2 regions of the Dactylosporangium thailandense genome follow, and region 2 is predicted to be linked to the other one. Evidence: riboswitches for the same ligand, from Rfam matches in the RefSeq annotation. Region 2 holds a riboswitch; the other holds the start of a gene.
What was found. A riboswitch is a leader RNA that binds a small molecule or an ion and turns the genes downstream of it on or off. The one in region 2 is predicted to bind glycine.

Region 1 (3,338 bases), 1.2 Mb from region 2:
GCTGCCCCAGCCGGCCGCCCGCCACGTGGGGCCGTCCAGCCCGAGCCCGGCGTGGAAGGCGGCGATGGTCCCGGCCCGGCCCGGCGGCCCGTGCGGAGGCTCGTTCACGGGCTCGTGCGAAGGCCCGTGCAACGGCTCGGTCATCGGGACAGCCGGGTGCGGATCAGCAGGTCGTTCAGCGCCGGGGCGGCCGACGGGGTCGCGGGCAGCCGTGAGGTGTCCCGCGCCGACTCCAGCTCCGCCGTCAGCCGTGCCACGTCCGCGGCCAGGACCTCCGGTGCGACCAGCGACGGGGGCAGGGCGCGGTGTTCGCCGGCCTTCTTGGCCTCGATCAGGTCCGGGACGTAGGGGAGGGTGTTGAGCACGCGCAGGTCCGACTCGATCTCGCCGGTGCGCATCAGGTGGATGCCGGTGTGCAGCACCCGCAGGGTGTAGAGGGCGGGCTTCAGCTCGCCGGTCTTCGCGTGCAGCAGCCACTGGCCCGAGGCGAAGCCCAGGTAGTGCCGGGCGTGCTCCGGGGTCAGGCAGTGCGGGGCCAGGGCCTTGAGCTCGTCGTGCAGGGGGCCGGTGCGCACCACCAGCGGGGAGAGCAGCTGCTCCAGGACGTACCCGTTCGGGCGCAGGAGGAGGCGGACGAACTTCGCCAGCTCCTGGCTGACGATGTCCAGCTCCATGCCCTCGCGCTCGCCGCCCACCTCCACCGTGTCCGGGCCGGTGTCCAGGCCCACCACCTCGTCCAGGGGCAGGAGGTGGCAGGCGCGCAGGTCCAGGTCCGAGTCGACGGAGGCGAAGCCGTAGAGGTGGGCGCCGCTGACCGTGGCGAAGGCGAGGGGGTACGGGTGCTCGTCGGCCACCGCACCGGCCCAGGCCGGGATGCCCTCCGGGGCCGGGGGCTGGGCGGTGGTCGCTCGCACGGGCGGTACAGGTGCCGTGGTTCGCAGGGCGAACAGGAAGCGCTCCACCGCGGCCCGATCGGGCTCCTCCCGGAGCTTCGACGCCGACTCGGCGGCGGCCAGGCCGGCGGTCAGGGCGCCGGCCAGGGACTGGAAGTCCTCCCAGCTCAGCTCGCCACGGCGGATCGCCAGGAGCTCGTCGCGCCAGGGGGTCACGTCCACCAGAACCTCGCCGGTGCGCAGGACGTGGGCGCCGGCGCGCAGCAGGCGGGCCATGTGCATCGCCTGCTTCCAGCGGACCTCGCCCGTGCGGGCGCGCACCGAGGTGAGCTTGCCGAGCTGGTCGCGGGCGTAGTCGCCGTAGGTGCGGGCGGCGCGGCGGGACAGGAACGCCGGGCGCAGCTCCAGCAGCGCGCGGCCGGCGTCCGTGACGTGCTCGACCAGCGGCGCCGACAGGCACTCCCACACCGTCGGGTTCGCCGCGAGGGCCAGGGTGCAGGCCCGCTCGACCTCCCACGAGAACTGCTCCGGCAGCGGCCCCTCGACGTGGGTGGGCGGCTTGTCCAGCGACCAGAAGGCGTCGCTCGGCGTCTGGAACACGCCCCGGCGGTCGGTGTCGGAGTCCGGGCCGTCCAGCCCGTAGGCGCGGGAGCCGACGACCGCGGAGTAGATCGTGTGCTTCGCCACGATGGTCAAGTCCTGCACTGTTGGTAGGGTAGTCCTGCCGGCAATACCCGCGCGGGAGAGATCGCTGTGCAGAGCAGCGACGCCGAAGGGGCAAATCCTCCCCGGAACCTCTCAGGCAAAAGGACCGCGGCGGGTTGGCACCTCTGGAGTCTGCGACAGAGGGGGAGGAGCGCACGTTCGCCCCTGTCCCGCGATCCGCCCAGAGAGTTGTGGCCCATGACCAGTTTTGCCGCGCGGCACATCGGCCCGAGCGCCGACGAACAGGCCCGGATGCTCAAGACCGTCGGGTACGAGACGGTCGAGGACCTCATGACCGCCGCGATCCCCGGCTCGATCCGCTGGCACAAGCCGCTGGACCTGCCGCTCGCCGCGTCCGAGGCCGAGGTGCTGGCCGAGCTGCGTGCCCTCGCCGCGGCGAACCGGACCCTGGTGTCGATGATCGGCCTCGGGTACCACGGCACCCACACCCCGCCGGTGATCCTGCGCAACGTGCTCGAGGACCCGTCGTGGTACACGGCCTACACGCCGTACCAGCCGGAGATCTCCCAGGGCCGGCTCGAGGCGCTGCTGAACTTCCAGACCGTCGTCGCCGACCTCACCGGGCTGCCGGTCTCCGGGGCGTCGCTGCTGGACGAGGCGACCGCGGCCGCGGAGGCGATGACCCTCGCCCGGCGCTCGTCGAAGGTGAAGTCCGAGGTGTACGTCGTCGACGCCGACGTGCTCCCGCAGACCCTCGCCGTCATCCGGACCCGCGCCGAACCGCTCGGCATCGAGGTGCGCGTCCTCGACCTCGCCGTCGAGGAGCTGCCCGAGGCGTTCTTCGGGGTGCACCTGCAGTATCCGGGCGCCTCCGGGGCCGTGCGCGACCACGAGGCCCTCATCGCCCTGGCCCATGAGCGGGGCGCGATCGCCACCGTCGCCGCCGACCTGCTCGCCCTGTGCGTGCTGCGCGAGCCCGGCGCGATCGGGGCCGACGTCGCCGTCGGCAGCGCCCAGCGCTTCGGCGTGCCGATGGGCTTCGGCGGCCCGCACGCCGGATACATCGCGGTCCGCCAGGGCCTCGAGCGCACCCTGCCCGGCCGGCTCGTCGGCGTGTCCAAGGACGCTGGCGGCGCCCCCGCCTACCGCCTCGCGCTGCAGACCCGCGAGCAGCACATCCGCCGCGAGAAGGCGACCAGCAACATCTGCACCGCGCAGGTGCTGCTCGCCGTCGTCGCGAGCATGTACGCGGTCTACCACGGCCCCGACGGGCTGCGGGAGATCGCCGCGCGGACCCACGACATGGCCGTGCGCCTCGCCGCCGGGCTCAGCGCGGGCGGGGTCACCGTCGAGCACCGGGCCTTCTTCGACACGGTGACGGCGGTCGTACCAGGGCGGGCCGGCGAGATCGTCGAGGCCGCCGCGGAGCGCGGGATCAACCTGCGCCGCGTCGACGCCGACCGGGTCGGCATCGCCTGCGACGAGACCACGACGTTCGGGCACCTGCGCGACGTGCTCGCCGCCTTCGGCCTCGCCCACGCCGACGTCACCGGGCTCGACACGGCCGACACGGTCCCGGCGCAGCTGCGCCGCGCGTCGGACTACCTCACGCACCCGGTGTTCAGCAGTCATCGATCCGAGACGGCGATGCTGCGGTACCTGCGCCGGCTCTCCGACAAGGACTACGCGCTCGACCGCGGCATGATCCCGCTGGGCTCCTGCACCATGAAGCTCAACGCGACCACCGAGATGGAGCCGATCACCTGGCCCGAGTTCGCG
Region 2 (3,338 bases):
GACCAGGCCGCCGAAGACGAACACGAGCACGATGAGGGTGAGCGGCAGCGAGATCAGCTCGGCCCGGCCGAGGTCGCGCTTCTGGGCCCCGCGCACCTCGGCGTTGAGCACCGGGTTGCCGCCGACCTCGACCGTCGCGTCCGGCACTCCCGCCGCGGCCAGGTCGGCGTCGAGCCGGTGCAGCCGGGTGCGCAGGGTGTTCAGCACGGTGTCGCGCTCGCCGATGTCGAGCTTGGCGAGGGTCGCGACGAGCAGCAGGCCGTGCCCGTCGGCGGCCAGGTAGGCGGGGGCCTTCGCGGCCGGCACCGAGAACGGGGTGTCGACCGCGGTGACGCCGGTCGACCCGGCCAGGTCGGCGGCCGCGGCGCCGACGGCGGTGCGGACGGCCGGGGCCTGCGGGTCGACGTGGTCGACGAGGCCGATGACGGTGCCGCTGGAGTCGTTGCCGGTCGCGATGGCGTCCAGCCCGTCGATCGACTCGACGTGCCTGGGGTTGCTCGCGTCCGCGATCGCGCTGAAGACCGGCCCGAACGTGAGGCCGCCGAGCACGACCACCACCAGCCACACCCCGATCACCGACCAGCGGTGCCGGAAGCAGAACCGGCCGATCCTCGCCATCACGCCGAGCGCCATAGCGCACAGCTTCGCATCAGCACTCGATCACGGTGACGGCAAGGCCTCCCCGGGCGGTCTCCTTGTACTTCACCGACATGTCCCGCCCGGTCTCCCGCATGGTGCGCACGACCTTGTCGAGGGTGACGTGGTGCGCGCCGTCGCCGTTGAGCGCGAGCCGGGCCGCGTTGACCGCCTTGACGCTCGCGATCGCGTTGCGCTCGATGCACGGGATCTGCACCAGGCCGCCGACCGGGTCGCAGGTCAGGCCGAGGTTGTGCTCGAGGCCGATCTCGGCCGCGTTCTCGACCTGGCCGGGCGCGCCCCCGAGGGCCTCGCAGAGCCCGGCGGCGGCCATCGCGCAGGCGGAGCCGACCTCGCCCTGGCACCCGACCTCGGCCCCGGAGATGGACGCGTTGCCCTTGATGATGATCCCGACGGCCGCGGCGGCGAGCAGGAACCGGACCACGCCGTCGTCGTCGGCGCCCGGGACGAAGCGGCCGCTTTTCGGAAATACCGCGTAGTGCAGGACGGCCGGGATGATGCCGGCCGCGCCGTTGGTGGGGGCGGTGACGACCCGCCCGCCGGACGCGTTCTCCTCGTTGACGGCCAGCGCGTAGAGGTTGAGCCAGTCCATGACGTGCAGCGGATCAGATATATCCGATTTTTCGCATAGATCCCTGTAGAGCCGTGGCGCTCGCCGACGCACCTTGAGCCCGCCCGGCAACACGCCGTCCGGACGCGTGCATCCGCTGCGCACACACTCCTGCATGACCGCCCAGATGTGGAGCAGCCCGGCGCGGACCTCGGCCTCCGAGCGCCAGGACAGCTCGTTGGCCAGCATCACGTCGGAGATCGAGCGGCCCTCGCAGTGCGCGAGCAGCTCGGCGCCGGTGGTGAACGGGAACTTGACCGGCACGTCGGCCTCGGCGACGGCGCCGTCCGGGCCGACCACGAAGCCGCCGCCGACGGAGAAGTAGGTGCGGGTGAGCAGCTCCTCGCCGGCCTCGGTCCAGGCCGTGAAGCGCATGCCGTTCGGGTGCTCGGGGAGGCTGCGGCGGCGGTGCAGCACCAGGTCGGCGTCGGCGCTGAAGGGGATGTCGTGCTCGCCCAGCAGCGCGATCCGCCCGTCGGACGCCACCTCGGTCCCGGTGTCCACGGTCGCCGGGTCCTCGCCCCGCAGGCCCAGGACGACCGCCCGGGCCGAGCCGTGGCCGTGGCCGGTCGCGCCGAGGGAGCCGAAGAGCTCGGCCTTGACGCGACCGGTGCGCGGCAGGAGCCCGGCCTCGGCCAGGCGGACGGCGAAGCGGCGGGCGGCGCGCATCGGCCCGACCGTGTGCGAGGAGGACGGGCCGATGCCGATGGAGTACAGGTCGAACGCGCTGAGCGTCACGGGAGGCTCCCTGTTGTCGAGGGTCGAGCCTCCCCGCTCTGTCATCGAATGCCTGAGAGCTTCACCGGCACGGCCGCCCGTAGGGTGGCCGGCGGTTTGCACCGTGGGCGCGGGACGCGGCGTCCCGGCTTTCCAGAGTCGCCTTCCCGCGGCGGTACGTGGGCCTGAGAGATTCCCGGGGAGGAGTTGCTCCTTCGGCGCCCCGTTTCCAGGGACTCTCCCGTCGCGGGTCGAGCAGCGCGTATGCGGTTGTCGGGCCGACCGTACTACGGGGCCCACGGCGCGGCAACGGCCCACGTGATGTCGGGAACCAGGCTGCCGGCGGTGTCCCGGGCCGCGGTGCCGCCGGGCGTGGCCAGCCACAGCTCCGCGTTGATGTGGCGCAGGTAGGAGCCGGGGAAGTTCCAGGACGCCAGCCGCACCCCGCCGGGGGCCGTCTTCGCGCACCAGGTCGCGTCCGCGCGGGTCAGGGCCGTGCCGTCGTCGGCGCTGATCTTCACGCGGCCGTTCTGGTGGCGCAGGTAGTAGCCCGGGTAGTTGCGCGACTGGAGGGAGTAGCACCCGCCCGCGAGGCCGGGCACCACGCGCCAGGTGGCGTCCTGCTTGAGCAGCTGGTCGCTGGAGGAGGACACGTTCTCGGTGTACCCGAGGCCGTTCATGTGGCGGACGTACCGCGTCGTGCAGCACGCCGTCGTGGCCCGCAGCGAGATGGAGGAGCCGGACGGCAGCGTGGTCGCGGCCCCGTCGTCGCCGGCCGAGCCGGGCACGGCGGCCAGGGCCGAGGCCCAGCGCACGGCCATCTTGTCGTAGCCGGCGCGGGTCGGGTGCACCCCGTCGGCGAGGTCGCCGGTGCCCAGCGCGGCGTGCATGTCGACGAAGTGGACCTTGGCGCCCTTGCCGGCCACGATGCCGGGGATGGTGGCGTTGAACGCGTTCGCGGCCGACTCCCGCCCGGCGTCGGCCAGCGGGATGATCGAGGCGACGAAGACGTCGGCGCCGGGCGCGGCCGCGCGCACGTGGTCGACGAGCGCGGACAGGCGCGCGGGCGCGTTGCCGAGGTCGTAGTTCTGCACCACGTCGTTGGTGCCCAGGTGGATGAGCACGCTGCGGGGCGCGGTGGACGACACCCAGGCGCTCGCGTTCGCGTCCACCTGGTCGATGCGCCAGCCGGGGTGGCCCTCGTGGTCGTGGTCGGGCAGGTCGGCGGGGCCGTTGAACTGGGAGCCCACGAAGTCGACGGGGTGGCCGGCGCCGGCCAGGGCGCGCCACAGGTTGATGCGGTAGCCGCCGGGCACGTTGAAGCCGTCGGTGATCGAGTCGCCGAGGGGCAGGA

Region 1: it holds a riboswitch for glycine, as region 2 does, so the genes downstream of both, gcvP (aminomethyl-transferring glycine dehydrogenase) here and AC6JBM_RS01145 (L-serine ammonia-lyase) in region 2, are expected to answer to the same signal.

Annotation. Positions count from the first base shown of each region.
Region 1 covers NZ_AP029195.1:1,476,684-1,480,021, forward strand. Annotated here, with positions in the region: gene AC6JBM_RS06335 (methyltransferase domain-containing protein) at 1-144, opposite strand, end outside; gene AC6JBM_RS06340 (nucleotidyltransferase domain-containing protein) at 141-875, opposite strand; partial or broken gene AC6JBM_RS06345 (nucleotidyltransferase domain-containing protein) at 936-1,589, opposite strand; glycine riboswitch at 1,623-1,717, shown strand; gene gcvP (aminomethyl-transferring glycine dehydrogenase) at 1,797-3,338, shown strand, end outside.
Region 2 covers NZ_AP029195.1:277,037-280,374, reverse strand. Annotated here, with positions in the region: gene AC6JBM_RS01150 (MMPL family transporter) at 1-633, opposite strand, end outside; gene AC6JBM_RS01145 (L-serine ammonia-lyase) at 650-2,050, opposite strand; glycine riboswitch at 2,042-2,143, opposite strand; glycine riboswitch at 2,148-2,238, opposite strand; gene AC6JBM_RS01140 (AbfB domain-containing protein) at 2,272-3,338, opposite strand, start outside.